2 regions of the Varibaculum prostatecancerukia genome follow, and region 1 is predicted to be linked to the other one. Evidence: riboswitches for the same ligand, from Rfam matches in the RefSeq annotation. Region 1 holds a riboswitch; the other holds the start of a gene.

Region 1 (15,102 bases):
TATGGTCTTGTTTTTCAGTTCCCACTTCCCCGGAATGAAAATACGCGGAGATTACTCGCACACGCGCATCCTCTTCCCCGGATTCATTTTCCCGAGCCAAAACTGCCTCTAACCAACGCCCTCCATCTTGGGGGACTTCCACCGGAACCGTATCGGCCTCTGATTCCGCTAGGTGCCAAGGCGAAGATTTACGGACGGCGACTGCTACTCCCGCGCGCCCTTTTAGCTGCGAAGCGTTCACCGCTACCTGCCAGTCATCCCCAAAAAGTTCCGAGGTGATTTCTTCGCTCGCACGCACCTCCTGAGCCAGCACTACATCCGGCTCCGCCTGCTCCAGCCAGGTATCCATTCCTTTACGGAACGCCGCCCGGATCCCGTTCACATTAACTGTGGCAACCTTCAGCATTTTTCCCCTTTATTTTGCGTTTTCATTTAGCCGCGATGGGTCTCAAGTTTCGTTATATCTATTTTTCCGCTATCAATCTGGCTGCGGATTCCCGCCAGTTCCGCGGTGAGGCTATCAGAAAACCTGGGAGCATAATCGCCCCAACCAGCCAGTTTAACCCCGGAATTCTTTAGAGTTCCCCGGTAGTCAATGCCGGAAATAGATCCGGTTTTAAGCTGTTGCAGCAGCTGTTTCGCACACCCGGAGGCATCAATGACCGCCGAGGTGAGCACGTTTGCTTTCAAATCGGGAGCGCTGGCTGCCAGGTCTTGTCCCGTCCAGACAGCTGCCGCATCTTTAGCCGCCAGCTCCGCTACCGCCCCGGTTTCTTCCGGATTAGCCACCACGAAAATAACATCAACCTTTTCATCGGCTAGTTTCAGTAACTGCTGATGCAGCTCAGCGCTTTTTACCCGCAGCGGCCCGCCGGTGCTTTGTTCCCAATAGGAAAACTTAATCCCCGAACCTTTGAACTGGTTATAGTATTCGACCCCCAGCCGAAACGCGCTTGCCCAAGCAGAAACCGGATCTTTTCCAAGGGCGCTGCCCGGATTCTTATCGGTATCCTCTCGCGGTAAATCGCTAACTGCCGCCACCTGGCCACTCTTAGTAACTCCGGCAGCCGCATACCCAGCTAAGAACGCGGGTTGCCGCAAATCAAAATCAATACCGGTCGCATTAGGTAGCGATTTCGCCTGCCCAAGCGCTCCCATAATCGCAAAGTCTATGTCTGCATTACTTTTAGCGATCCGCAACATTTCTGGCGCGAACCCCGGCTCTAAAGAAAGCACATTGTTGCACTTCTTTTTCTTTAGCTGGCCACTAATCTGCGAGGTTTTCTCCACGCTGATATTTTCCGGCTTCACCGTTTTATTATTTTCCGGTTTCGCCAGCGCCGCCTCCATAGCTTTGCTGAGTGCCGCCGCGCGCATATCTTCAAACTTCTTCTTCTCTACCAGGCAAAACACTCCGCTCGTTTTAGCTACGGCCGCAGGTTTCGCGTTGGAGGCAGCTTTCGGCGAAGAAGAGCAGCCACCCAGGGTGAGGGCGAGGGTAGCGGCCAGGGCTAAAGGAATCGAAAGGTTCCGCAAACGCATAGGCTATTCCTCACTTAACCGGCATGACGGATAGCGGTTTCCACCACGTTGAGTAGCAGATTCGCCCGCGTCATCGGACCGATTCCTCCGGGGTTCGGCGAGAGCCAAGCTGCCACTTTATCTACCCCGTCAGCCACATCGCCCTCTAGGCGGGCTTTCCCGGTTTCCGGGTTGACGGCGCCGCGTGATACTCCTACATCCAGGACTGCTGCCCCTTCTTTGACCATCTCGGGTTTAATAATTCCCGCTGATCCAGCGCAGGCCACAATCACGTCCGCTTGGCGGGTTTGCGCAGCTAAATCCCGGGTTCCGGTGTGGCAGCAGGTGACGGTGGCGTTAATCTCTCTGCGGGTGAGCATTAAGGGCAAGGAGCGCCCCACGGTGGTTCCGCGTCCTACTACGCATACGTGCGCGCCGTTTAAAGGCACCTGGTATTGCTGCAGCAAATCGATACAGGCTCGCGGGGTGCAAGGCAGCGGGGAGGTTACCGGCTCATTGACCCGCAGCACTAGGCGTCCCAGGTTCATGGGGTGCAATCCGTCAGCATCCTTATCAGGGTCGATTGCTTCTAGCACCTGGTTCACATCGACTTGGCGTGGCAGCGGCAACTGCACAATATAACCGGTACAGGCGGGATTTTCGTTTAGTTTTTCAATCTCGGCTAAAACCTGGGCAGTGGAAGCAGTCTCTGGCAGTTCCACCCGAATCGAGTCGATACCCACCTCGGCACAGTCGCGGTGTTTACCTGCCACATAGGAAACCGAGCCCGGGTCGGAACCCACTAAAATGGTGCCCAGTCCCGGCTTAATCCCCTGCTGATGCAGGCGTTCTACCTGCTGCCGCATTTGTTCTTTCAGTTGCCGAGCCCGCGCTGCCCCGTCCAGCAAAATCGCGTCTCCGCTCCATCCTTTACGCATTTTTTCTCCTTAGCTTGAGGACGCGGGCAGACCTTGCCGATCTGCCCGCGCCACCCTGCACTTATCTATTTTGCTCTAGGCAACCTGGTTAAGCCCCAAGTAGAGGGGGAAGCGTTTAATCAGGGTCTTCACCCGTTCGCGATAGCTGGAGGTGTCAACTTTCCCCTTGCAAGCATCCACCAAAACTCCGGCAATAATCTCGGATACCTCGGTGAACTCTTTCTTTCCGAAACCGCGAGTAGCCAGCGCCGGGGTACCGATACGCAGCCCGGAGCCTACCCGGGGAGGACGCGGATCGAAAGGTACCGTGTTGCGGTTAATGGTAATCCCGGACTCGTGCAGCAAATCTTCACCCTGCTGACCATCTAGGGACGAGTTTCGCAGATCCACCATCACCAGGTGCACATCGGTGCCGCCAGTCAATAGGGAAATCCCGCATTCGGCCACGTCCGGTTGGGTTAGCCGTTTAGCCAGCACTTTCGCGCCCTCTAAAGTGCGCTTTTGCCGTTCTTTAAATTCTTCGCTGCCTGCAATCTTCATCGCGACTGCTTTCGCCGCCACCACGTGCATCAAGGGCCCGCCCTGCTGACCGGGGAAAACCGCAGAATTAATTTTCTTGCCCAGTTCTTTATCGCGCGACAGAATCATCCCGGAACGCGGTCCGCCCAAAGTTTTATGTACGGTCGTAGACACCACATCCGAATAAGGCACCGGGTTCGGATGCAACCCCGCAGCTACCAGCCCCGCAAAGTGCGCCATATCCGTCCACAAATAGGCGCCCACCTCGTCCGCGATTTCCCGGAAGGCCTTAAAGTCTTCCTGACGGGGATAGGCCGACCAGCCAGCGATAATCACTTTCGGGCGGTACTTTAAGGCCGCGTCACGGACTTGATCCATATCCACCCAGCTGCTTTCCTTATCCACCTGATAGGCGGTGGCGTTATAGAGCTTGCCGGAGAAATTGATTTTCATGCCGTGAGTAAGGTGCCCGCCATGATCTAGCGCCAAGCCCATAATGGTATCCCCCGGCTGAGCCAGCGCCGATAGGACTGCCGCATTGGCTTGGGCACCCGAATGGGGCTGCACATTGGCGAACTCGGCAGAAAATACTTCCTTAGCCCGGTCGCGAGCCAGATTCTCGGCCACATCTACCGCTTCACATCCTCCGTAATAGCGGCGCCCCGGGTAGCCTTCCGCATATTTATTGGTAAGGACAGATCCTTGCGCCTGCAATACTGCACGCGGCACAAAGTTTTCAGAAGCAATCATTTCCAAGGTGCCGCGTTGCCGCTCTAACTCTTGGTTTAAAACTGCTGCGATTTCGGGATCCACTTGCGAAATGGATCGGATAAGAAGTTTATCTCCCATTGACTTTTCCTTATTTATAGTGCTGAATCAGCCCAGGCGAGCGACTGATTAACAACTTGCTCCCCGGTGGTATCCCACCTACGCCAGTCACGGTTACGATTTTAGTCTACCGTTACCGAGGACGCTTTTACCTAAATAGTTAGTTGCTGGATGCGCGATTCCAAATGCTGACTGCCTTTAAAGTCTGGCGCGCGCCTCACCTATACTCCCTATGTGCTCTGTTATCGAGTACAAAAAGGTAAAACTTAGGAGAAATCTAATGAGCGAAACTCAACCGTCGGCCGCGGGGACTGCCTCTCACCGCGATAAATCCGATGTCGGATACCGCAAAGGGTTAAAGTCTCGCCACATGCGCATGATTGCGCTGGGCGGGGCCATCGGGTCCGGCCTGTTTTTTGGGGCTTCCGGACGTATCTCCGAGGGCGGGCCCTCGGTAGCCATTGTCTATGCAATCTGTGGCGCCGTAGCCTATATGATGCTGCGCGCCCTGGCTGAACTGAGCCTGTATCGTCCCTCCTCGGGTGGCTTTATTTCCCACGCCCGCGAGTTTATGGGCGAACGCGGCGCCTATTTCACCGGTTGGTTTGCCTTTATTACCTATTCTTCGGCGCTGATGGCCGATATCACCGCGATTGCTAACTATATGCATTACTGGAAAATCTTCCAGGTGATTCCCCAGTGGGGCTGGGCTTTCATCGCCTTGGCGCTGATGGTGATAGTAAACCTCGCTTCCGTAAAGTTTTTCGGGGAGTTCGAGTTCTGGTTCGCGATGATTAAGGTCGCGGCGATTGTAATCTTCATGATTTTGGCGATTGTGGTCTTGATTCTGGGCATCAACCTGACCGTGGGCGGCCATGTTTACCATCCGGGGGTGGGTGCGATTACCGATAACGGCGGCCTCTTCCCCAAGGGCGCTTTCACCATGGTCACTATGTCGCTGGGGGTGCTGTTTGCTTACGGTGGTACCGAATACTTGGGTGCCGCTGCTGGCGAGGCCGAGGATCCGCAAAAAGAATTGCCCCGGGCAGTTAACTCTATGATGTGGCGTATTTTGCTTTTCTACATGGGCTGCATCGTGCTCTTCACTTTGCTGTTGCCACACAATGTTTACGACAAGAACGAATCCCCCTTCGTTACTTTCTTTACTGCCATTGGTATTCCCGCTGCCGGCACCATTATGAATATTGTGGTGATGTTGGCGGCAGCCAGCGCGATTAACGCGGAACTTTATACCTGTGGTCGCGGCTTGCGCTCCCTAGCGGTTTCTGGTTCGGCTCCGCGCTTCTTGGCGGGGATGAACCGCAACGCGGTACCTTACGCGGCGATTGTGGCTGCTGGCACTATTGGATTGGTGGGGGTATTTATCAATATGATCCACCCCACCGAAGCGTTTGACGTCATCGCCTATATGGCGGGGATTGGGATTTGCTCTATGTGGGGTTCCGTGATGATCTCGAATATCTTGTTCGTGCGTCACTGCCGCCGCAACGGGCTGGAGCGTCCTAAGTTCCATGTTCCCTGGGCACCTTACACCAACTACATAGTGCTAGCGGTGTTTGCCTCCATGATCGTGCTTATGTGGTTCGAGGGCGGACTCGGGCCGGCAGCGATTATCGCGTTCGCCTCGGTGACCGCGGTGTTGGCACTGGCCTGGTTGGTGGTGCGCAACTACGTTGACCATGACATGTTTACTGCTGACGCTCCCGCCGAAACCGAAGCTCCGGATAATCAGTAGAGCTTAAGCGCAAGGGAGGGATTTTTCCTCCTGCCCAAGAAATCGGGGAGAGACTAGGTCTCTCCCCGATTTCTTATGCCCACCGCACCCACTCGGATAAAACTCTCCCCCGCGCTCACAGATGCCAAACAACTATAGTCCTTCCCCGTGCTAATAACGTGTTGGCAGTGCAGCACACCCTGGGCAACGGGCGTGGGAAAAGCACTCCGGGGACCCCGTGAGCCTCAACAAGTTCGGCTCAGGCCCCCTGTCGTATCTTTTCCCGCGCCCTTTCCAAACGTTCGCGCCTGAGGCTAATGCGCTTAGCGGGCGCGGACTTTCCAGCCTTTGACTCCGCTTTGGTGCAGGGATTTGTCTACGAAGTGCCCAGGATCGAGCGGCTCGCCTGCCTCCATTTCTGCCATCAGGAAGGCAACTACTGCCTCATAGGAGTTGGTATGTTCAAAAATGATGCGTTGCCGCTGGTAGCCGACTCCCAGTTTCACGATGTCGAGCAGCGACCAGAGTTCTTCCGCGCAGCCTAGATCTTCAGCGGCAGGCGCGAGTTCTTCTAGCCAAGCCGGCAGAGATTCGGTGAGCAGGGCTTCTTCCCCGTGCGCGTCCTCAATCAAAATGGCATCCATCCCGTAGCGCGCAGCCCGCCAACGGTTCTCTCGCACGAACCAATCGGGCAGTACCGGCAGTTCTTTGCCGGCGTCTAGCTGCCGTGACGCGGTTTCTACCAGGGCTTGGGTGAGAGCGGCGCAGGCAGCGACCTCTTTCAAAGTCGAGGAAGCATCGGCTACGCGCGCTTCAATAGTGCCAAACTTGGGCGAAGGGCGAATATCCCAGCGCACCTGATCAAAGGAATCGATCACCCCGGTTTTCAGCATTCCGGAGGTGAAATCTTCCAGATCTTCCCAGGTTTCAAATTGATAGGGTTTTCCCGCAGTGGGCAGCTGTTGAAACACCATCGCGCGGTTGTCGCAGTACCCGGTATCGACTCCCGCCCAATAGGGCGAGGAAGCGAATAGCGCCTGAATATGCCCAAGTTTGCTGGTCAAATAGTTTTGGATCGGCAGTACCTTGTCGCGATTCTCTACCCCGACATGTACGTGGGTGCCGAAAAGTAGCATTTGGCGTCCCCAATATTGGGTGCGGTTGACCAGTTCTTCATAGCGTTTACTATCGGTGACCTGCTGGTAGCTAGGGTTGGCGAAGGGATGAGATCCTGCGGAAGCTAACTCCACGCGCAACGCGGAGGTGACCGGCCGCACCAGGTTTATTCCCTCTTTCAAATCCATGAGGCAATCGCGCACGTTGCGGCGAGGACGGGAGATAACTTCTACCGTATTAAGCAGCATCTCCCGGTGTACCAGTGAGTTCTGCGGGTGTAAGCGCTCTACTTCCTCGATCACTGCGCTAGCACATTGCCGCAGGTCAAAGGAGTCTTTGTCGATTAGCTGTAGTTCCCATTCGATACCGATGGTCGAACGCTCAGATTGTGAAAACTTGATACCCATCTGGTGCCTCCTAACGACGGTAATGTTCAGTAAAGGCTGATAGCAGCCGGTGGGAACTGGTTACATCTTTGGTCATGCAGCGGGCGATGACCGCTTCGCGTTCAGCTGCCGCATAATAGGCATCCCCGTATTGGTCGATGCGGATCTGCATCCCCGCAGTGGTAATTTCGGGATGAAACTGGGTGCCATACAGGTGCTTATGAAAACGAAGTAGCTGGTAACGGCAATGTTTCCCGCTTCCAAGCAAAGTTGCGCCCTCCGGCAGATTCGCGAGTGAATCCCCATGTCCGGTGTAGCCGCGGATTACTGGCTCTAGCTGTCCGCTCACCGGGTCGGAGAGCCCTTCCGCGGTTAAGGTAACCTCCACCGCCTGCAGGTCTTCGCCAGTGCGGTCGGTCAAAGCAGCGCCAGCAGCCAGCCCTAACATTTGCATGCCGTAGCAGAGCCCCAAGGTGGGAAAGTCCTTGTCCAGCAGGTAACGCATAAAGGGGATTAGCCGGTTATTTAGCTGCTGCTCTTCAGATTCTTTGGAGCCGGTTGGCAGGCTTGCCCGAAAAGGGGATCCGGAAATAATTACTGCGCTATATCCGTTTTCTATATCCAGGTCCCGCAGCAGATCAAGGTCATTTTCCTCTGGTAACAGGTGCGCGTTCAGCTCCTGGCCAATCTTTAGCCCGGTGACCTCGGCAATGGTCTGCAGCTCGTCACGCGCAATCTTTCCGGCGGGACGGCATTGGATAAATAAAAACGGCAGCCTTTCTCGCATAGGTTATAGCTTACGGGTTATCTCCAGCCCCTGTCTTAGCCAGGGAAGATATTGAGAGCTGATTCTCTATTTACCGGGTTATCTGTATCAACGTCAGGAGGTATTGCCCCTGCGAAGAATACGTAATTGTTGCGTATCTTCTGAACAGTTTGCCCGCAATTCTTGCGTGTTTTATCAATAGTTAATACGCAATTCTTGCGTATTTTTCTTGCGTGTTAACGCTGGGGCTCGGTGCATGTCTACCAATCTCAGCAATTCGGAAGTCAGCTTAAGGCACCTTTTGCCCAGCTGGGGGCGGGGGCAGTGACGGTTATGAGGTTAGCGGGATTTTCCGGATCGGGAAACCGCAGCTCTTGGGCGTGCAGGCAAAGCTGGGGCTCAACATTTTCTGGGGCATCTGCAGGTAGGACTATCGGATAAAGGGGATCACCTACGAGGGGATACCCGAAATGCGCCAAGGTAGCGCGCAGCTGATGAGTAAATCCGGTTTCTGGCTCTAACTGCCACAACAGTTCTGCTTCTGGCGCGTATCCCGGGTTGTCCGGGTTTGCGTCTACCTCTGCCTCCGGCTTTTCTGTCTTTTCAGGGAGGGGGAATTTTCCGAGGACGAGGCCGCGGGTGCGGCTTTGGCAGCGGGTTATCTTCCTCCCGACCGGGGGCACTTCTATCGATACTGTCAGCGAGCCGGTTTCCTTAAACATAGGGAGCTGGAAATCGAAATGCTTCCCCACCTGGGGAACCGACCCTGCTCCCCTGCCGCTACCGCCACGGCTGCGTGCCAGGTAGATTTTCTTTACTTGACGGCGGTCAAATAGCTGCTGGTAACGCGCCCGATACTTCGGATCTAGGGTCAGCAATAAACATCCGGTAGTCAGGCGATCTAGGCGGTGCGCGGCGCTGATCTGATCATTGTGAAACTGGCGGCGAGCAGCTACCACTACCGAGCGGGTAATCCAGGAGCCGCGGGGAATCGTTGCCAGGCTGGCGGGTTTATTTACTACGATTGCGCCCTCGCCTTCCCAAAGCACCTGCAACTTCGGTAAGGGAGCGCCTTCATCGAGAGCCGTCCGATGCAGGTAGTAGCGTTGCCCCTCCAATAGTTGGCTGTCCGGGGATAACACGATCCCCAAGGGAGACACCACATCCCCGGCCGCGAACGCTTTCGAGACAAAAGCCGCAATCTCGCCGGCAGTCAGTGATAGTTTTCGTTCCAGTTGGGCTTGCAACTGCTGACCCAACGAGCCCTTACCATTAGCGGTAAACCCCACCGGGTCGATTCCACCCCGCGCAGGCGGGCGCGTCCCCGCCCTTCGCTTGCTACGTCTTCCCACCGTGCCTCGCCTATTAGCTACCTTGGCCGCAGCCACTACTACCTTTTCCACCCTATCGCGCCCGGCCAGCCCTTAAGGCAGCTCAAGCCCCGCGACCAGCATCGCTCTAGGCTTCTTGGAGTTGCTCCCTGGTCTGCTCGCACAGCTCTTTGCTGATCCCTGCCCGCGCCAGTATCTTTTCCGGATCGTACCGACCGTAATCTTCATGGGGAAAACACTCTACGATACTGCGACAATTTTCTTCCCAAGTTTTCTGGGATATTGCCTTCGGATTTACCTCGAAGCAATACTTCGTGAGCCCCACTATGAAATCGGTCTGATCCTGCGCGTTGGGATCAAGAAACACCCAACCCTTATCTTTGTCTGCCACCATTTTCTTCTCCTTACTTACTTACTCACGAGGGCGCCGCCGCCACTTCTGGGGAATAGAAAGCCTTCCAGCCTAGCGCACTTTCCCAGAATAATTAAGTATTTATCCCCTAAGGTAAGGTAAGCTACTTCACAGGAAAGTTGCGATCCGCTGTGATAACCTGCGCTACTAACCATTTTTGATACTTACAGGAGAAAACACGACAGCCTTGATTAGTCCCCTAGCACCAAGCACACGTGAAAAAGGAAAGTTCCCTGCCTACGTCTGCGCAACCAAAACATGGGCTTTGTCGATACAGGCAGGGAACTTCCAGTAGGCAAGTGTTAACATCGGGGCCCATCCCCCTCAACTAGATGGAACCCGACGTCAAAAATATGCCTATTCCACGTCCTCAATCGTGAGGTTATTGTCTTTCAGGTACTGCTGGAATTTATTTAACTTTTGCCCAGGCATAATCTTGCGCCTGCCGACCGAAGGAACCTTGGGAGGACGACTGTTAAGGAAATCTCCGTACAGTGACGCCAAGGGCGAGGAAGCTATTGCTTTAGCCATCGCAGCTGAAACAAAAGTATCAGGACGTGCAGCCTTGACTCCTTGGTTCTGGAATACCAAGTCATATAACCCCTGAAAATCAGTGGCCACCGCGTTTTGCCAGTAACCCCAGAGCTCAGGATGCAGAAGGTAGAAAGGAGAAGTAGGATTCGCCCGGACGGGCACCCCGTTATTTTCTAGGTATTCGAGATTTTTGTTCGCAAAACAAAGCAGCATAAAGAATGCGCTGTTAATCCGGAGCGAAAAAGCCGCTTTCACAAAGTTCTTGTCGAAAGCTCCAAACATGTGGAAATGCAACGCGTCCACAATGCTGGTTCGAACCCGCGTTCCTTGCCAGGTTCTCACCACGTTACCCGGCAAAGGGCTTTGGATTTCGGCAAACCAGGGCTCGAAGGGGGTGCTTTCATCGGGAATATCATCAGGATCAATAGCGAAGGGAATCGCTATTACTGATTTAGTGGCGGGAGCTGGCACCAGTCCGTGCCAGAATTCTCCGGTATGTTCATCGGCGCCCGATCCGGGGCCACCATCAGTGAGCTTAGCCTGCATCAAATCAACTACCGTGGCAGCAAATTCTTGCGGGTCTACCCCCTGCACCGGGAGATTCATAATTCCGGATTCATCCAGGGGCTTGTCATCCCAAAAGCGAACTCTTTTCATATTTTGGTTTTCCTTTTCTGTTAAGTGAACTTGTGTCCCTAGCTATCGGCATCGATAGCTAAAGGAGCACCGGATATCTATATTAGCTTATAGATTTATAACTCGCAGTGCTTTGGAAAGCATTACGGGAGGGAAGAAAGGGTAGAAGGCGCTCTTACTCTACGTCCTCAATCGTGAGGTTATTGTCCTTCAGGTACTGCTGGAACACGTTAAGGTCCTGCCCAGGCATGATCTTGCGCCTGCCGACCGAAGGAACCTTAGGCGGCGGGCTACTGAGAAAATCTTGGAAAAAGTCGGCTACGGATGACTCCCGTAAGGCATCCGCAAAGGCATACGACACGAAGCTGTCAGGACGAGCAGCCTTGATCCCATACTTTCGCACTACGAAGTCATACAGTCCCTGGTAATCGGTGGCCAAAGCGCGGTTCCAGTATCCCCAACGGTACGGCCTTACCACTTCGAAAGGCCAATAAGGTTGAGGAGAAACCGTAATCCCTTCCTCTATTAATTCATCCAGGGATTTCGTAACGAAAAAGAAAAGTAAAAATAACCTGGAATTAACTCGGAGAGAAAACGCCTTATTTCCTTCTTTTTCATCCATGCGTCTATGGAAAACATGCAGCCGGGCAGCATCCGCAATATTTGTCGCGGGAGCCTCGCCCTCCCAAATTTTCACCAGTTGCTCTGCAAATGTCTCGTTGACTTCATCGTAAACAGCATTTCTACTGGGAATCTCTTCCGGATCAATAGCAAAGGGCACCGCTACCACTGATTTTGTGTTTCGCGGCGGAAGCCCTCCCGGCCAGAACTCTCCAGAAAATACATCCCTACCCACAATAATATCACCATGATCGTAGATTCTGATCGACCCATAAACCGCGTAATCCGCCGCGGCCTCTGGAAACTTTTCCGGTTCAGCAACATCAACCGGAAGTGGATTAACATCTTGAAACACATATGCCCGCATATCAAAACGTTCAACTGTCATAGCAGGTTCCTTTCTAAAGAAACATTCAAACTACCTATCCGCACCGATAGCTAGTAAATTTTTAAGACGATATTGATATTAGCTTATAGATTTATAACCCGCAGTGCTTTGGAAAATATTTTTGAGGACGCGGTGACCTAACCCCCTAACCTCCAGTGCTTGGGGCAACACACCCAACAACCAAACCCCACCCAACACCTTGCGGTATTAGTAAAACCGCTACGCAGTTTTACATACCGCTGCGTCAAAAAATGCCCACAAGCGCAAGCGCTTGGGGCAACACACCCAAAACCAAACCCCACCCAACACCTTGCGGTATTAGTAAAACCGCTACGCAGTTTTACATACCGCTGCGTCAAAAAATGCCCACAAGCGCAAGCGCTTGGGGCATTTTTCTCCTTGCGGTAGCGGTGGGATTTGAACCCACGGTGGGTTGCCCCACACAGCATTTCGAGTGCTGCACCTTCGGCCGCTCGGACACGCTACCAGTGCTGTATTAGCTGTATTAGCAATTAACAGACCTTCAAAAGTTTAGCGGATATGCACGCCAGAACTAAACTTTGGACGAGAAATGTGACCACTCCCGCGACAGCTCAACCGGTCAATGCACCAGTCAAGCAACCAGCTCACCGGCATCGCTACCGTGTCAGGCAACCACGGAATACAGCCGCGCCAAAGCGCCACCACGCAATACTAGTGATCTACTATCCCATACAGCCGGTCACCAGCATCGCCTAGACCAGGACGAATATAAGCTTCAGGGGTGAGTCCATCGTCCAGGGCCGCCACCACCACGGTGACATTTGCTCGCTGACCGATATGCTCTTCCACGTGCTTAACCCCTTCAGGCGCCGCCACTAGGCAGATGCAGGTCACGTCCCGGGCGCCTCGCTCCAAAGCGTAATCAATCGCCGCCACCAAAGTGCCGCCGGTAGCGAGCATGGGATCGACCAGGAATACTTGCCGATCAGTTAAATCCTGAGGCAGACGGTTCGCATAAGTCTCAATTGCTAAAGTCTTTTCGTCCCGTTTCATCCCCAGGAAACCGACCTCCGCCGTGGGGAGCAACGCGTTCATACCGTAAAGCATCCCCAGACCGGCACGCAGAATCGGGATCACGATCGGACGGGGAGCCGAAAGAGTTTCGCCCTCCATCTGCTCAATCGGGGTTTCTATCTGTTTGGGGCTAACCCGCACGTGACGCGTCGCCTCGTAGGCCAACAGGGTAACCAGTTCATCAACCAGTTGCCGGAACACTGATGATGGGGTCTCTTTATCTCGCAGAACAGTTAGCTTATGTTTGACCAGCGGATGATCAATGACTTTAAATTCCATAACCCCAAATTATCCCGTTTTGCCTCTGCGTGCCTACCCCTTGGCAAAACTGCTCCCCATTTTGCCTCCTAGCAGGCAAACCCTGTTCTAACCTAAGAATTGACGCCAACTCGGGAGAAATAGATGAGCCATAAGAAGGAAAACGGGATTAGCGAAGCTGACGAAATCAAGGTACAGAAAATCCCTAATAAAGTTTACGAGGCCGAGCTTTACCGTTTGCAGGGTGAACTGGGCAAACTGCAGACTTGGGTGAAAGCCACCGGCGCCCGGATTGTAGTTATTTTCGAAGGTCGCGATGCTGCCGGTAAAGGCGGCACCATTAAACGGATGACCGAGTACTTGTCTCCACGCGTGGCTCGGATTGTGGCTCTGCCTAAGCCTACTGAGCGTCAAGAAACCCAATGGTACTTCCAGCGTTATATCGAGCACCTGCCGGCTGCCGGCGAAATTGTCCTCTTCGACCGGTCTTGGTACAACCGCGCCGGGGTAGAAAAAGTGATGGGATTTGCCCGCCCCGATCAAGTACAACTATTTATGCGCCAATGCCCCATTTTTGAACAAATGCTAGTCGAGGACGGCATCTACCTGCGTAAATACTGGTTCAGCGTATCGGATAAAGTACAGTACAAGCGTTTCAAATCCCGCCTGGGAGACCCCTTGCGCCAGTGGAAACTCTCCCCGATGGATTTAGAGTCCATCACCCGGTGGGAAGATTATTCGCGCGCCAAGGACGACATGATGGTACATACCGACACTTCGGTGGCGCCTTGGCATCACGTGCTTTCTGATTCCAAGAAGCAGGCACGGCTGAACATGATTCACCATTTCCTCAGCTCTATTCCCTATACCGAGATTGAAAAACAGGCGGAACCGATTAAACTTCCTCCCCGTCCCGATTCCAGCGGCTATGTGCGCCCCTCGGTGGCGGTTTCAAAATATGTTCCTGATTTCGCGGGCGATGTTGTCAAACAGCACAAGAAAAAGAAGCTTGCGGGCAAAGAAGAAGATCTCAAGAAATATCGCGATAAAGAGAATTAATTTCCAACCACTGGGCGTTTGGGTCACCTCTATCCACCCCGGGCGAGTCGATACCGATATGCAACACGTTTTGCAGGAGGACGCTGACTACTACGGATCCCGCAGATCGCATGACTGCGGGATCCGTAGCCAGAGCGGTTCGTTTCGCTATTGATTCTCCCGAAAACGCGATGGTGGAAATGGTATCGATTCGCCCGGTGTGGCAGGTGCGGCGCTAAGCGCTCTGCGCGGCGATCAGGTTTTCTGCCCCGAGGCGGATGCCTTCTAGCTGATCGTAGGCGGCATCCTCGTGCTCGATGTTGATGTTCATTTCCGGATCGATCTTGGCGATCGCCGATAGGAACTCACTCCACCAAGGCACGTCGTGACCTTCACCGATGGCAACGAAGCGCCAGGCGGGATCAGAAGGCCAGGACGAGCAGTAGTGATCCATCCCTACTGGGGTACGCGCGGATTCGTCCTCGGGAACCGGCCCGAAGGAAGGATCGAGTACCCCGCGAGTGGCTACTCCCGGCTCAATCTTGGTGTCTTTGGCATGCACGTGCACGATCTTGTCACCGAGCAGTTCAATGGATTTCATAATGTCCATCCCCTGCCACATCAGGTGAGAGGGATCCATATTTACCCCGATGTTCTTGAAACCGCCGACGCGTTCCTCGAACTCTAGGAACTGGGTGGGGGTGAAAACGGTGTTGGTGGGGTGCAGTTCCCACGCCAGTTTCACTCCCGCATCTTGGGCGCGCAGATCCATTTCTTTCCAGAATTTCTCTAGCACCCCGTACTGGTATTCCAGGACTTCTAGCTGTTCACCGTTCCAGGGGTTAACTACCCATGCCGGATATTTGGCGTCCGGATCGGTGCCGGGCAGACCGGACATACACACGATTTCTCCGACTCCGAGTTTTCCGGCAAGTTCGATGGCGCGCTTAAGGTCATAGGTGTGGCGCGGCCCCACATCGGGCAGCGGGTCGGCGACGTTACCGGAGGTGTTCAGCCCG
Region 2 (15,102 bases), 640 kb from region 1:
TACCCCCAGGTATGTGAGGACGGTAGACCAAGTTTCACTCATCGCGTCCTCCTTCCGCCGTGGTCGTATCGGTCACTTGCTGCGGCTTAATAGCAGCACCAGGATCAGCATCGTGAGCCTGTTCCGCCGCCGAACGCTGCCCAATAATCCGCGCTACCGACGTCGCGGTCAAGAAACTCACCAAAGTCAGAATCAATAAAATCTGCATGGTGTCATCGCGCTCCCCAGTAACCGATATCAGGCAAATAATCCCGATGGTGATGGCAGTAAGCAGATCCAGCGCCACTGTACGATTCAAAATCCCCGGTCCCCGCCATAAAATATAGAGCGCCAGTAGTTCAGCAACGCACAACATCGCCCAGTTCAAAGTGAAAATTAAGGTCATAGCGATTGCCTCCCTTCGCTAGCAGGTTGCTGGGGTATATCCGCGGGTAGGTAAGGACTCCTGCCCGAATAGGGGATTTTCCCCTCCGCAACTAGCTGTTCATAGCTTTGCAAACGTTCCTCGGCCTCACGAATCTCTGCCCGGCTACCCAGGGCTTTTACAATTCTCATTTCGAGGGCGTGCAAAGATTTCTCTACTCCCCGTGCTCCTCCCGAAAGTTGTCCGTCCAACACGTGCAAAACTACGCGCGAAGGATTTATTTGGGCTCGTACCACTAAAGACCCGGGCACCAGGCAAGTCATTGCCGACGCCATAGTCAAATAAAACTCTGAGCGGGTCACCATCTCCACTTCAATCATCTGGGGACGAGCCGGTTTGCTGCGCAAAACCACATAAGCCACCTGGAAAGCCGAAGCCAGCAAATCCCAGGCAAACCGCAGAATCAGCCAAGTTACTCGCAGAGGGCGAAAACGCTTGACCGGATTGACGTGTGGCATCGGGGAAAATGTTTGCAGTGCTACCGCAAGCAGTAAACCGCCACAAATCGAAACCGCTGAAAGATCCCGAATCAGCAATAGCCACACTACAAACAGCCAGGTAGTCATCCCCAAGGAGCAGCGGCGAGGCAGTGTTCGCAAACGCTGTTTTAGACCAGGGCGTTGCGACCTGGCGCTGGCGGGGGTTTCTTCCAATCCCTCTCGCTTGTTCCGCTCGTCAACAGAATCTGTTAGCACTTGCGCAATCTTCTCCGGGGAATCTGCCGGAGCTGCGTTTCCTTTGTCAGACCTGTCCGTTTTTTCGTTAGTCATCGCTACCTCCCCTCATCATGGCGGATCCGCTAAAATCCGTTGGAACCAGCGAAAACGTATCGAGAACAAAGTCGTGCGCACTGGTCTTTGCTCCCGAGGGAGTATTTTGACTTCCCACCTCAGCAACTAAATCTTCCGGGAGCCCAGCAGCAATTTTTGAGATTCCGTGTCCGCGTCCGTCCTCGCCGAGAATCGCGCGTTGATATTCAGCCCGTGACATAGAAATCGTGGCGCGTTCAGTAAAGGTATAGACCGGACCGGCAAAAACCGACATACCGATCGTTACTGCAGTTAGGAAACCAGTTGCTGTCCATACTCCCCGCGGAATCCGGGAGGCAGTTTCAAAAGTGTCGACCGCTTCCTCTTCTTCGCCGCCACTTTCTTGCGCAGATTCACGTCCCTGCCAGAAAGTTTGCAGCCAGATTTTCACCACCACATATAGGGTGAGCAGCGAAGCAATCAGCCCCGCAGCCAGCAGCGCCCAAGCCAGGGGAGTGTTACGCGCCGCCGTGGCCTCCGCCAAACCAAGTTTGCCCAAAAATCCGGTCAAAGGCGGGAAACCCACCAGATTGAAAGCCGGAATTAAATACCAGACGGCTAGTAGCGGGGAAATTTTTGCCAGAGAGTGCAGACGGCGTAGCGAGGTGGAGCCGCCCACCTTCTCCATCATCCCTGCCACCAGGAACAAAGTGGTTTGCACCAAAATATGGTGGACGGCGTAAAAGATAGCCGAAGCCACCCCCAGGGTATTGGCCAGGGAAATCCCCCAGATCATAAAACCAATATGGGAAACCAAGGTAAAAGAAAGCAGCCGTTTAATATCGTCTTGAGCCACTGCCCCCAAAATCCCCACAATCATGGTGAGAATCCCCACCACTGCTAGCACTATATCCACCGGTGACTCCGGGAAAATCAGTACCTGCATCCGGATAATTGCATACACCCCGACTTTGGTAAGCAAACCCGCAAATACTGCGGTAATCGGCGCGGGAGCCGTAGGGTAAGAGTCCGGAAGCCAAGCCGAAAGCGGGAAAACCGCCGCCTTCAAACCAAAACCCACCAGGAATAGCGTTTGGATCAGCATAGCGACTGCCGGGTCGATTTCGGTTAGCCGCATAGACAGCTGTGCCATATTCATAGTGCCGCAGGCGCCATAGAGAGCAGCCAGGGCAATCAGGAAAACCGCTGACCCCACCATCGATACCGCCACATAGACGGTACCGGAACGAATCCGATCTCGGGTGCCTCCCAGAGTGATCAGGACGAAAGAGGAGGTGAGCAGGATTTCTACCCCCACGTACAGGTTAAACATATCGCCGGTGAGGAACGCGTTATTAACTCCGGCACATAGCACCAGGTAGGTGGGGTGAAAAATTGGGGTAGGGATATCTTCTGACTCGTGGACAGTGCCTTCTGCAAGGGAATAGGCCAGTACCGCCACCATCACCACCAGGGAAGTACACAGCATTATCGCAGCTAGACGGTCACCAACCAGGGAAATCCCGATTGGAGCCGCCCACGAACCGACATCCAGAACCAGGGTTGCCTCGTCGGAAAACACCAAAATCATGATGGCAACTACCAGGGAAGCAGTCAGGGTGGTGAAGGCAACTACTGACTGGGTGCGATAGTGGCGTCCCAATCCTAAGGTTAAAGCTGCCGCTAATAGGGGGAGGAGCACTGGCAGTGCCAACAGAAAGTTCACAGCTCCCTCCTTTTACGTCCGTGGCTCTTGTCGAGTTCATCCAAATCTAGGCGCAAGAAACGCTCGGTATCGCCCACTTTCTTTGCCAGCCGCCTATCTTCCAGGTCATCGGTAACTTCGTCATGCCCCGACAGTCGCCAGGAGCGATAGGCAAGCGCCAGACCGAAGGCGGTAGTGGCCATAGAAAGCACAATCGCAGTCAGAATCATTCCCTGGGGGAGCGGATCGGACATTTTTGAAAGGGCAGTTCCTAGAATCGGGGCGGTCCCGGCCGCACCGCCCTGGGAAAGCAGAAATAAGTTAATCCCGTTGCCCAGCAGCCCTAATCCGATAACTATGCGGGTCAAAGTGCGTTCAGTGACCAAGTAAACCCCGCAGGCAACCAGGAAGCCGGCAGCTAAAAGTAGACATAAAGAAACACTCATCGTTGTGCCTCCCGAGGTTCAGAGAGGGAACTTAGTTCTGGAGTGAGCTTTGTTCCTTCGCTCGCGGAGGACGAAACTGAGGTCTCGCCCTTAGCGTCCCTAAAGCCTGGCGGCTGATCCGCTGGATCTTCGCGCCCGGTAATATCAATTTCCGGCAACTGGTGTCCCGCAGATTCGCCCTGCCGGTCAATCTCGGATCCTAAGGACTGCAGCAAATCAAGCACCACCCCGATAACCAGCAGATATACCCCAATATCTAGCCCCATTGCAGAAGTAAAGTGCAAATCCCCTAAGATCCCTAAATCAAGGTGAGCCTCCACGCTTTGCAAAATGGTGTAGCCAAAGGCCAGGGGGACTAGGGCGCTAACTACCGCAGTAGTCATTCCGATAGCGATCACTCCGCCCGGACGCGCCGGGACTGCCTCCAGCAGTTCAAAACGCCCTCCTGCAAAATAACGGATAGTGATAGCAATACCGGCAACCATGCCACCGATAAAGCCTCCACCAGGGTGGTTGTGTCCAATAAACAGTAGCCATACCGATACCAGTAGCAAAGTATCGAAGAGGATTCGGGTGGAAACCTCCAGCAAAATAGAGCGGCGGCGCGGATTGATTAAAGTGGCGACGGCTAGCCAGGTTTGCTGGGGGGCGGCAGAAGTTTCCTTTAAGCGACCCCGCCGTTTGCGCGCCCTCGCCAATAGTCGGTATCGGCGAGCGCGTTGGGAGTCAGCGAGCGCAGTAGATAATCCTCGCAGGTAGATGAGGGCGGTAACCCCGGTGGCGGCAACTAGCAGTACCGACAGTTCCCCCACGGTATCCCAGGCTCGCACGTCCACCAGCAAGATATTGACCAGGTTTTGACCGCCCGCAAAAATGCTACCCTCGGTAGTTACCAGGTTGGAGACCGGTTCATGAATCCGGGCAGAGGCGGTGGATAGCCCTAATAGCACTACGCCCACTCCGCAGGCAGCGGCCATTAGAAGCCGGTACCCGGGCGCCCAGCGGCTGAGGCGGCGAGAAAAACGTGCGGGTAGGCGCCGCAGTACCAGCAAGAAAAGAGTCAAAGTGACCGCTTCGACTACCAGTTGAGTTAGCGCTAAGTCAGGAGCGCCCTGGAGAACGAAAACTGCGGCAACTGCGGCTCCACAAGCCGAAAGTGCCAGCACAGCATTTAGGCGACGTTGAGCAACTACGCAGATAGCGGCCATTCCGATAAGGGCAAAACAGATGAATGCTTGCCCGAAGGAATCGGCGAAATGCCAGCGATGCATATCGGAAATCCCTAGCATGCATACTGCTCCTGCCAACACCGCAACGGTAAATATCACCGAAAGATCAGTAGGTAGGGATCCGGTTTGTACCTTGCCAGTCACCCAGGAGGCGCCACTTTCTAGGCTGCGGATAGTGCGCGAATAAATACCTTGGGCGCCCCAACGCGGCGAGAAGGCTAGACGGCGTTGCAAGCGTGCCAGGCGGGCGCGACTCCAGAACAACCAACCTCCTGCAATCAGGATCAGCGCGGTCACTAAACCGGGGAGTATCCCTGACCAAAGATGCAGATGACCCGGATTTTTCCCGTAGATTTGCACAGCGGTTTGCCCCAGAAAACCGTCAAGGACACCGGGCAGGAACCCCAGGCACAACGAAAGTCCGGTAAGTACGCCGGGAATGATGGTCAGAGTTTTACCGGTTGCCCGCAGTTTTTGGCGATGGGGACAAGTTCCCTGCCGGTCATGTTTATGGCTAAAGGCTCCCCAAAAATAACGCAGCGAGTAAGCGAAGGTGAGGGCAGATCCGGCAATCAGGACCGCCAGAATCACCCCGGATTCAAGGTCGCGTCCTGCACCTAGAAGAGCGGTAATGGTGTGCTCTTTTCCGAGGTATCCGCTGGTGATCGGGATTCCGGACATAGATAGAATCCCCGCGAGAGCGCAAATGGCCAGTTTCCGGGAACGTTCCCCCAGCCCGCACAGGCTGGGAAACTCGCGGGTGCCGGTCTGTTTTTCAATAGTACCCGTAGTTAGGAACAATCCGGATTTGAAGGTGGAATGTGCAGCCAAAACGCACAGTCCCGCCAAGTAAAGTTGGGGGTTCCCTGAGCCAATTAGCATAGTCAGGAATCCCAGCTGAGATACGGTACCGAAAGCTAACACCAGTTTTAGGTCGGTTTGCCGCAGTGCGGAGTATCCACCTAGCAGCATGGTGAATCCCCCTAAACCTACGATTGCCCAGGTAAGTCCGGGGAAACTGGCAAAGGCGGGTGCAAAACGGGCAAGTAGGTAGATACCAGCTTTAACCATCGCGGCAGCGTGCAGGAAAGCCGAGACCGGGGTGGGGGCAGCCATCGCGGAGGGGAGCCAAAAGTGGGTTGGGAAAATCGCCGATTTGGTAACTGCCGCAAAAAGAATTAACGCTAATCCGCTGATAGCTGCCACCGGCTCGACGGGAGTGCCCAGGGCGGTAGGGGAAGAGAGTACGGTTAACAGTTCGCTGATTCTAAAGGAGCCTCCGGGCATGATTCCTAAAATCACGAAACCGGCGAACATGCTTAAAGAACCGGTGGTGGTCACCAAAATCGCTTGGCGAGCGGCAGCGCGAGAGGCACGTTCCTCAGCCTCGTGACCAATCAAAATAAAGGAACTGAAAGTGGTGATTTCCCAAAAGAAATAGAGGGTCATGGTGTGATCTGCTAAGACCAGACCTGACATCGAGGCGGCAAAACCTAGGAAAGCTGCGATAAATTGACGAAGGCGCGGAGAATTTTCAGAGAAATATTGCGCACAATACACCAAGATCAAAGCGCCAACCAGGTTAATTACTGTCAGCATCAGCCATGATAGGCCGGTTAGGCGAAATCCTATTTCCAAATCTAGCGCACTTGACCATTGATAAAAGTCAGCCAATCCTTGCGATCCCGTGCCGAAAGCCTGCCGGGTGTGCGATAGCGTCCAGATTAAGGCTCCCAGGGGCATGAGGGCGGCGATGTAAAAAGTGCGCTGCCTAAAGTATTTGACCAGAAAGGGAATTAGCAGTGTCGCCAAGAAGTAGCATACGATCAGCGCGGCTGCGCGATCCCACAAAAGCATAGCTATTTCCGTTTCACTTTCTTGGTTTTTCGTCCAGCATGTTCCGGCTGTCACTTAACTGTACCGTGAACCGGTATTTTTTTCGCTTCTGACCGCGTAAAAGCTCAGCGGGTGCACGAAGGAAAGAAAATCCCCACCTGCGCCCTCATCGTTACTGATGTTTCATTTCCGTACGGGTTTCGCGGAGCTTTCTGATGCCAACCCTGTTCCAGCGCAAACGTGAGGGAGAACACTTTCTGGTGACGAAATAAGCGCAAATATGCGGTACTATAGTCCTATATCTTGATGTCGAGGTACTTACTGAGAGGACGTGCAAGTGGACCTTTACGAATACCAGGCTCGTGACTTATTCGAGGCTCACGGAGTTCCCGTGCTAGCCGGAATCGTGGCCGAAACTCCTGAAGAAGCGCAAAAAGCTGCCGAGAAACTCGCTGCACCCCTAGTGGTGGTAAAAGCGCAGGTAAAGACAGGAGGGCGGGGAAAGGCTGGCGGGGTTAAACTCGCTCGCAGTCCCCAGGAAGCCCGCGAAAAAGCCGAAGAAATCTTGGGTATGGATATTAAGGGGCATACCGTGCATCGGGTGTTAGTTGCCGCTGGTGCCGATATCGCTTCCGAATACTATTTCTCGATTTTGCTTGACCGCTCAAACCGTCGCCACCTGGCGATGTGCTCTAAAGAAGGCGGCATGGAAATCGAGCAGCTAGCCAAAGAGCGCCCGGAGGCACTGGCCAAAGTTCCGCTGCCGGTTACTGGGATTGACGAGGATGTTGCCCGCAACATTCTGAAACAGGCCGGTTTCGAGGATGAAGAGCTGATCGCTAAGGCCGTACCGGTGCTGGAGGGGCTCTGGGATGTCTACCAGGGCGAGGATGCTACCCTGGTCGAGGTAAACCCCCTAGTATCCAGTGAAGAAGGCGAGATTATTGCCCTGGACGGGAAAGTAACCTTGGATGATAATGCCCGTTTCCGGCAGCCCGGTCACGACCAGTTGGTAGACAAACGCACCGAGGATCCTCTGGAAGCCAAAGCTAAAGAAAAAGGCTTGAACTATGTACACCTGGAAGGTCAGGTGGGGATTATTGGTAACGGCGCTGGTCTAGTGATGTCTACTTTGGACGTGGTGGCTTACGCGGGCGAGGAATATGGAGTGAAACCAGCCAACTTCCTAGATATCGGGGGCGGCGCCTCCGCGCAGGTGATGGCTGATGGGTTGGACGTGATTCTGGGCGATCCCCAGGTCAAGTCAGTATTCGTAAACGTATTCGGGGGAATCACCGCCTGCGACCAGGTAGCTTCCGGAATCGTGAAAGCAATCGAAATGTTGGGCGATAAAGCCACGAAGCCGCTGGTGGTGCGGCTAGATGGTAACGCGGTGGCGGCTGGTCGCAAGATTTTGGAAGAAGCGAACCTGCAGCAGGTGACCATGGTAGAAACTATGGATGCCGGTGCCGCCCAGGCAGCTAAACTCGCTGCCGGCTGTTAAGAATCGGTAAAAGAATAAGGAGAAACCAAATGTCAGTATTCCTTGATTCCTCAGCCCGGATTGTCGTACAGGGCATGACCGGTTCCGAGGGGCGCAAACACACCCGATTAATGCTAGGTGCCGGTACCAATGTGGTAGGGGGTACCAACCCCAAGAAAGCAGGGCAAACGGTCGATTTCGATATCGTCCCCCTGGGAGAAGCCGCAGAAAAGAAAGGTATTAAAGCCGGAACGGTTTCGGTACCGGTTTTTGGCACCGTAAAAGAAGCAATGGAAAAAGAGGGCGCGAATGTTTCGGTAGTGTTCGTTCCCCCGCGTTTCGCTAAAGGGGCGGTGCTAGAGGCGGTTGAGGCCGGAATGCCGCTAATCGTGGTGATCACCGAGGGAATCCCGGTACAAGATTCCACCGAGTTCGTAAATGCCGCCCTGGAAAAGGGCTGTCGGATTATCGGCCCTAACTGTCCGGGAATCATTACCCCGGGACAGTCCAATGTGGGGATTACCCCCGCCGATATTACCGGTTCTGGTCCCATCGGACTGGTATCCAAGTCCGGTACTTTGACTTATCAGATGATGTTTGAGCTCCGCGATATCGGCTTTACCACCTGTATGGGGATTGGCGGTGACCCGGTGGTGGGTACCACCCATATCGATGCTCTCGAGGCCTTTGAAAAAGACCCCGACACCAAAGTAATCGTGATGATTGGTGAGATCGGGGGAGACGCGGAAGAACGCGCCGCCGACTATATCGCCGCTAATGTCACCAAACCGGTGATCGCCTATGTAGCAGGCTTTACTGCTCCTAAAGGTAAAACCATGGGGCATGCGGGCGCTATCGTCTCCGGTTCGGCAGGGACTGCCCAAGCCAAGAAAGAAGCCTTGGAAGCCCACGGCGTAAAAGTCGGGAAGACTCCTTCCCAGACTGCCGAGCTGGCGCGGGAGGCATATAAAGCGCTTAGCTAAATGGCAGTTGCTGCCAGTTAGCTAATCCTCCCGCTGGTGACAGCACGTCAGCTAAAATTGAAATACCTGAAAATGTTGTGGGGGCGGCGCCTAGCGCCGCCCCCACAACCATTATTCAGCGCGGGGCAGGCTTGAGCGCGGTGCGCCTAAATGGCAGTACCGCGAAAAAGTGGACAATAGTAGGGATGTTACGGCGGCCTAAAGTTCCAAAGATTCCTCGGCAACCTGCGGGTGCGAGGAAAGTATCCGCCTATACCTCCGTAGGAAAATCGCCTAAACCAGAAAAGAAAAACGCGCGAAAATCCGGAACTGAGCGTCCGGGGGGCAAAAATAAGTATTCCGACAAAGTCAAGAATGGCTCCGGCGGCACCAAGAAAGGTAAGGGGAGCCCCTTAGGCGGGAAATTGCGGCTAGCAAGACAGAAAACTTCCCCTGCTGGGAAAGTATCCGCAAAATCGGCTGGAAACAAAACCGTAGCTAGCTCCCAAAAGGGGCGGCGCACCCTCACCGTGAGGATTCCGCGAGGGATTCCCCGGATGGTGGCCGCCGCCCTCATCACCTGCATATTTCCCTGGATAATTTTCTTAGCGATCAGTGCGGGAGTGTATTTTTCCACCTCTGGCAACCCCTGGATGGTGGATACTGTCTGGACGGAATCCCTGACAGTAGGCGCCAGCGTCTGGGCATTAGGCTTCGGGGTTCCCCTAAGCGGCACCCTCGGTGGAGCCGCCACCTTATCGGTGATTCCTTTGGGACTGTGGATTGCCTACCTGTGGTTAGCTGGGCGCCTAGCACATAGTTTCGTCCTCGAAAGTAAAACCATCCTGTGGGCTTATCCTTTTGCGCAAGCGGCAATTGCCACCCTGGTGGGTCTAGCAATCCGCGGAGCCTATAGTTTGGGAGGCTTGTTTTTTTGGGCGTTCCTACACGGTCTTGCCGCTGTTGCCTACGCTTTTTACCTATTTGACCGCGATCAACGCCTCGATACCGAAAAGCCTTCGCTGCTCCGTCCTAAAGCGTGTCTAGCTGCTGATTTTAACCGTTTTACGGCTTGGAGCCGGACTCTCATCCTGCGGATGCGCCAGCCCGACCGTGCCTATAGACAAGATCTGGAAAATCGTCGCCTGGGAATCGACCGCGATGAGCGCAGTTGGGACGGAAATAATAGCACCTGGACGGTGCCTGGCTGGGTAGTTTCCGGGGTACGCGCCGGATGGCAAATGTTTACGTTCTTCGGGATTGTCACCTTGATTCTGGTGCTTGCCCAAGTGTTTTCCCATATCACGGCAGTAAATAAAATCTATGACCTGTACGGGGTATCCCTGGGGGCAGGCGTCCTCATCTGGTTGGCGCAACTGCTCTATCTGCCTACCGTTCAGACCTGGGCGTTAGCCTGGATTTTGGGGCCGGGATTCCAGCAGGGTACCGGCACTATCCGCTCTTTAACTCAGGTGAAAGCTGGCCCGATTCCGGCAGTGCCCATCCTGGGGGCGCTACCTGCCCAAACCCCCGGATATTGGGTATTGGCGTTGATTGCGGTACTTAGCCTGATGGTTGGATATCTGTTTTATACCGTAATGGCTCGGGTTGACTTCTTTTCACACGTAGCATCTTTCCTGGTGGGAGCGCTTTTATTTACCTTTTTGACCGCGTGGTTCTGTTTCTTAGGCTCCGGTTCTATCGGCGCGGGACGGATGTCCGCCTGGGGGGCGCATCCATTGGCTGTTGCCGCCATGGGATTATTTCTGGTTTGGGCGCCAATTACACTGGTAGGAACGGTTTTGCATCCCCACTCCCGCGCCTATTTGGTAGATAAATTCTTTTTGGTCAAGAGGGCGAGTGTGCGCGCTAGCCGCCAAGGTTTTGCAGCCGCGAAAGAAAAAGCTAAAGATTATCGCTCCTGGACTCCTTTGAGCAGCGATACTACCGTTAAGGCCGCGGACGCAGCAGAAGGCGAGCAGACCGCCACTGAAAAAGAAGAAAACGCAACCGCAGATGCGGCAGAAAGTGAGTCGCCAGAAGCCTCCCCAGTCGTGGAAGGGGAGGAAACGACAGAGATTCCCCAGACGCGCGAACTGCCTGAAGCTGATGAGCCAGAAACTCTCGCTAATGAAGAAAGTGAGCATGAGGACGAGCGGGAAGAAAACAACGAAAATGTCCCCGAAGAAAGCACCCCCGAAACCACCGGTAACTCGGACAGTGAAACAGCAAGTGAGCGGGAGTCCTCAGAGCCGACCCGCCCGGCTCCGCCAACTCCGCAAGAAATCTTTGCCCGCTCTCGTGGCGCGCTCCCGGCTGACACCGAAGAAATCAAAGATTTAGTCACCGATTGGGCAGAACGCAAAACCGATGAAGTTATTGCGAAAGAACAGCAGGTGCTAGAAAAAATAAAATCCTCTGCTAAGCGGCTCCCAGCAGCAGAGCTCACGCGGCCAGCAATCAAACGCTCACTTTTCAAACGAGGACGGCTAAAAGCTGGCAAACCGCACCGCGATGCGGACGATACCTCCACCCAAGCTATTGAAATTCCCGACCAAGACTAACTTTCGTCGCCGAAGCCAGCAGGGTAGACTGGTTTTTACGTGACTGGCGAAAAAAGTGGATTACCACTGGGGAACGTAAAGGGACAGTCGCTCGCCTGGGCTGGACAAAGAATGCAACAAAAGGATCCCGCGTCATGAGCGAAATTAAACCCATTAAACGTGCCCTGGTCAGCGTGTACGATAAGACCGGTCTGGATAAACTGGCAAAAAGCCTACAGGCTGCTGGGGTAGAAATTATTTCCACCGGTTCTACCGCCCATCAGATTGCCGCTGCTGGGGTAGAGGTAACTGAAGTTTCTCAGGTAACCGGGTTTCCCGAATGCCTAGACGGGCGGGTAAAAACTCTGCACCCGCTGATTCACGCGGGGATTTTGGCTAACCGGGAGCTGCCGGCCCACGTTGCGCAGCTAGAAGAATTAAAAGTAACCCCGATTGACCTGGTGGTTTGCAATCTTTACCCCTTCGCAGACACGGTGGCTTCCGGTGCGGGGTTTGCGGATTGCATCGAAAAAATCGATATTGGAGGTCCCTCGATGATTCGGGCGGCCGCCAAGAATCACGCCGATGTGGCAGTGATCGTTGATCCCAGCTCCTATGATGATCTAGCGGCTGCTTTGCAGCGCGGGGGCTTCACTGCCGAGGAGCGCCGGGAGCTAGCAGCACGCGCTTTTAACCACACCGCTATTTACGACACCCAGATTTCTTCCTGGTTCGCTAAGCAACTCCCAGGCGAGGACGCGGATACTGCTAGCAGTGCCCTGCCTAACCTGGAAGAGTGGAAACCGCAGCTCAAGGAACTGCACAGCTTACGTTATGGGGAAAACCCGCATCAAGAGGCCGCGGTCTACCGTTTCACCGACGAAGAGTGCGGCCTGGCGCAGGCAGAACAGCTGGGTGGCAAGCCGATGAGTTATAACAACTACACTGACGCCGATGCAGCTTGGCGGGCTGCCACCGACCATAGCGAGCCTTGCGTGGCGGTAATCAAACACGCCAACCCCTGCGGGATTGCAGTTGCTGAGGACGTAGCAAAGGCACATCTGCTGGCGCACGGCTGCGATCCGCTGTCTGCCTATGGCGGGGTGATTGCCTGTAACCGTAAGGTGACTTTGCAAATGGCACAGCAGGTGAAACCGATATTCACCGAAGTGATTATTGCCCCCGATTATGAAGCAGAGGCGCTTGAGCTGCTGCAAACTAAGAAGAATCTGCGGATTTTGCGGATTGATGCGGATGCTCCAGTGGAATGGGAGTTCCGGCAGATCAGCGGGGGAGTGTTGGCGCAAACTCGTGACCGCTTGCAGGCCGAGGGAGATAATCCAGAAAACTGGAAATTGGCCGCGGGACAGGCAGCAGATGAGCAAACCCTGGCTGACCTGGTCTTTGCTTGGAAGACGGTGCGGGCAGTGAAGTCGAACGCTATTTTGCTGGCGAAGGATCAGGCCACGGTCGGCATCGGCATGGGGCAAGTTAACCGCGTTGATTCTTGTGCTCTGGCGGTTCAACGCGCCAACACCTTGGGACAGGCGCCGGAAGGCGAGGCCGCTCCCGAGCGGGCACGCGGCTCGGTGGCCGCCTCTGATGCTTTCTTCCCCTTTGCGGATGGTCCTCAAACCCTGATTGATGCGGGCGTAAAAGCGATTGTGCAGCCAGGGGGTTCGATTCGTGATGAAGCAACCATCAAAGCCTGCCAGGAGGCAGGGGTAACCCTCTACCTGACCGGTACCCGCCATTTCTGGCACTAGGCGGTTAATCACGGCTGGCAGCAAGATGGTCGCAGATTTTAAAGCCGCCAGCTAATCGCCAGGCTAGAGCGACAAACGCGAAGCCTGAACCACAGATCTGATACTGGTACTGATAACCTGGGGACGCCGACCGGCGTCCCCAGGTTATTTTGATTTTCCAGGTGTGCAGTAAGGAGATTGCAGATGATTATCGCAGCAACAGATGGTTCCTCCCTCGGCAATCCCGGTGCCGGCGGCTGGTGTTGGTATCTGTCACCTGATTGTTGGCGTGCCGGCGGTTTTACTTTGGGAACTAATAACCAGGCGGAGCTGATGGCAGTAGCCGATCTACTGACCGAAACTGCCGGAATAGACGATGATTTATTGATTCAGGCGGACTCCCAATACGTGATTAACATTTTGACCAAATGGCGGTTCGGCTGGAAGAAAAAAGGCTGGAAAACCGGCGGTGGCAAACCAGTAGCCAACCTAGAACTGGTGAAACGCCTAGACCAGCTGCTATCTGACCCTGCTAGGAAGGGGAAGGTCAGTTTCGAATGGGTAAAAGGACACGCCGGTCACCCGCTTAATGAGCAAGCGGACAGTCATGCGCAGGCAGTAGCGCGGGCATACCAGTCGGGGACTCCCCGGGAAGCGGATTTAGGACCAGGCTGGAAATCTGGAAAGGAGGGGACCAGTGAACGAACTTCCCATACACCAGCTGAGGACGCTGCTAAATCCGCAAAATACCTACATCCAGAAGACTCCCGCGAAACTAGCGGCCAGCAAAAACCGGTCGCTCCCGCAGCAGCGCCAGCGCGCCCTCTTTATCCGCAATTAGAACAAAACCCTAACCCCAAGGAGTATCGCCAGGGACGTTACCTAATCCGCGAACACGTCCTGACTGTACCCCTCTACCACCCAGAAGTGGCGCTAAACCTGTACCCGGACTCGGCGAAAAACCCGGTAGTAAACCTGGCGCGAGGGGTAGATGAGCAGGACAGCGGGGTACAAAGCGAGCTGTTTGCGGTTACTCCCGGAGAACTAGCCCGGCCAAAATCGCAGAAAAACTCCGACATTTCGGATTCAGACAACCAGTTTCTACCCCCTTGGGTAGACGCCGAAATCCAGAAAACCAATATCCAGATTTATGCCCGCGAAATCGCCCTCGACGATGATGAAAACCGACCCTACCTGATCTTTTTCCAAGGCGGTCCCGGCTGCAAGGGTTCTCGTCCCGCCGATTGGTCTGCCCCCTGGTTCGGAGCTGCCCTGGAAAAATACCGGATTATCATGCTTGACCAGCGGGGAACCGGACGATCTACCCCGCTCGATAACGTCACTATTCCCGCATTGGGGTCTCACGCCGGAGCCTGGCTGCGGCTAATGCGCGCCGACCAGATCGTAGGGGACGCGGAAGCGCTGCGCCGCGCCCTAGGAATAAAAAAGTGGACAGTCATGGGGCAAAGTTTCGGCGGGTTTATTATTACCGCCTATCTTTCCCGCTTTCCGGAGGCCATCGAAAAAGCCTATATCACCGGAGGACTGCCGGGACTAACCAAGGTAAACCGGATTTACGAGCGCACGTTTGCGGCCACCGCCCGGCGCTGCCAAGAGTTCTACGCCTTGCCCGGAATAGAAGAAGCAGTCCGCCAAACCTGTGCGCACGTGCTAGAACACGATGAATACCTGCCTAATGGAGAAAAACTTACCCCCAATCGAATTCGGCAGGTAGGCCTGGAGCTGGGACGCACCCTGGGCCTAGAAAATCTGCGCTACCTTTTCGAGGCGCCTTTTGTGCAGACCGGAGGCAAGCGCCACCTCACCCAAGAATTTTTAGGGCAAGTCGGAAGCCGGGTCAGTTTTGCTCTAGATCCCCTCTACGCCCTCCTGCATGAAACTATTTACGGGAATGCGGTGCCGCAAAGCGAAGTTGAGCCGACTGCCTGGACAGCAGATCGGATTCGCGCAAATGCTCCC

The links. A riboswitch is a leader RNA that binds a small molecule or an ion and turns the genes downstream of it on or off. The one in region 1 is predicted to bind ZMP and ZTP.
Region 2: linked by a shared signal. The riboswitch ahead of purH (bifunctional phosphoribosylaminoimidazolecarboxamide formyltransferase/IMP cyclohydrolase) and the one ahead of glyA (serine hydroxymethyltransferase) in region 1 are both predicted to bind ZMP and ZTP.

What each region holds. Positions count from the first base shown of each region.
Region 1 covers NZ_OW968402.1:188,208-203,309, reverse strand. Annotated here, with positions in the region: gene KO216_RS00870 (exodeoxyribonuclease III) at 1-406, opposite strand, end outside; gene KO216_RS00865 (BMP family lipoprotein) at 433-1,542, opposite strand; gene KO216_RS00860 (bifunctional methylenetetrahydrofolate dehydrogenase/methenyltetrahydrofolate cyclohydrolase) at 1,557-2,459, opposite strand; gene glyA (serine hydroxymethyltransferase) at 2,535-3,827, opposite strand; ZMP/ZTP riboswitch at 3,851-3,928, opposite strand; gene KO216_RS00850 (amino acid permease) at 4,087-5,562, shown strand; gene KO216_RS00845 (glutamate--cysteine ligase) at 5,865-7,064, opposite strand; gene KO216_RS00840 (glutamine amidotransferase-related protein) at 7,075-7,830, opposite strand; gene KO216_RS00835 (pseudouridine synthase) at 8,094-9,212, opposite strand; gene KO216_RS00830 (hypothetical protein) at 9,268-9,534, opposite strand; gene KO216_RS00825 (hypothetical protein) at 9,910-10,743, opposite strand; gene KO216_RS00820 (hypothetical protein) at 10,898-11,731, opposite strand; tRNA gene KO216_RS00815 (tRNA-Ser) at 12,134-12,218, opposite strand; gene upp (uracil phosphoribosyltransferase) at 12,425-13,066, opposite strand; gene ppk2 (polyphosphate kinase 2) at 13,190-14,104, shown strand; gene KO216_RS00800 (sugar phosphate isomerase/epimerase family protein) at 14,319-15,102, opposite strand, start outside.
Region 2 covers NZ_OW968402.1:1,762,047-1,777,148, reverse strand. Annotated here, with positions in the region: gene mnhG (monovalent cation/H(+) antiporter subunit G) at 1-42, opposite strand, end outside; gene KO216_RS07700 (MrpF/PhaF family protein) at 35-385, opposite strand; gene KO216_RS07695 (Na+/H+ antiporter subunit E) at 382-1,194, opposite strand; gene KO216_RS07690 (Na+/H+ antiporter subunit D) at 1,187-2,899, opposite strand; gene KO216_RS07685 (Na(+)/H(+) antiporter subunit C) at 2,896-3,324, opposite strand; gene KO216_RS07680 (Na+/H+ antiporter subunit A) at 3,321-6,410, opposite strand; gene sucC (ADP-forming succinate--CoA ligase subunit beta) at 6,727-7,893, shown strand; gene sucD (succinate--CoA ligase subunit alpha) at 7,923-8,855, shown strand; gene KO216_RS07665 (cell division protein PerM) at 8,933-11,398, shown strand; ZMP/ZTP riboswitch at 11,428-11,506, shown strand; gene purH (bifunctional phosphoribosylaminoimidazolecarboxamide formyltransferase/IMP cyclohydrolase) at 11,533-13,143, shown strand; gene KO216_RS07655 (alpha/beta fold hydrolase) at 13,327-15,102, shown strand, end outside.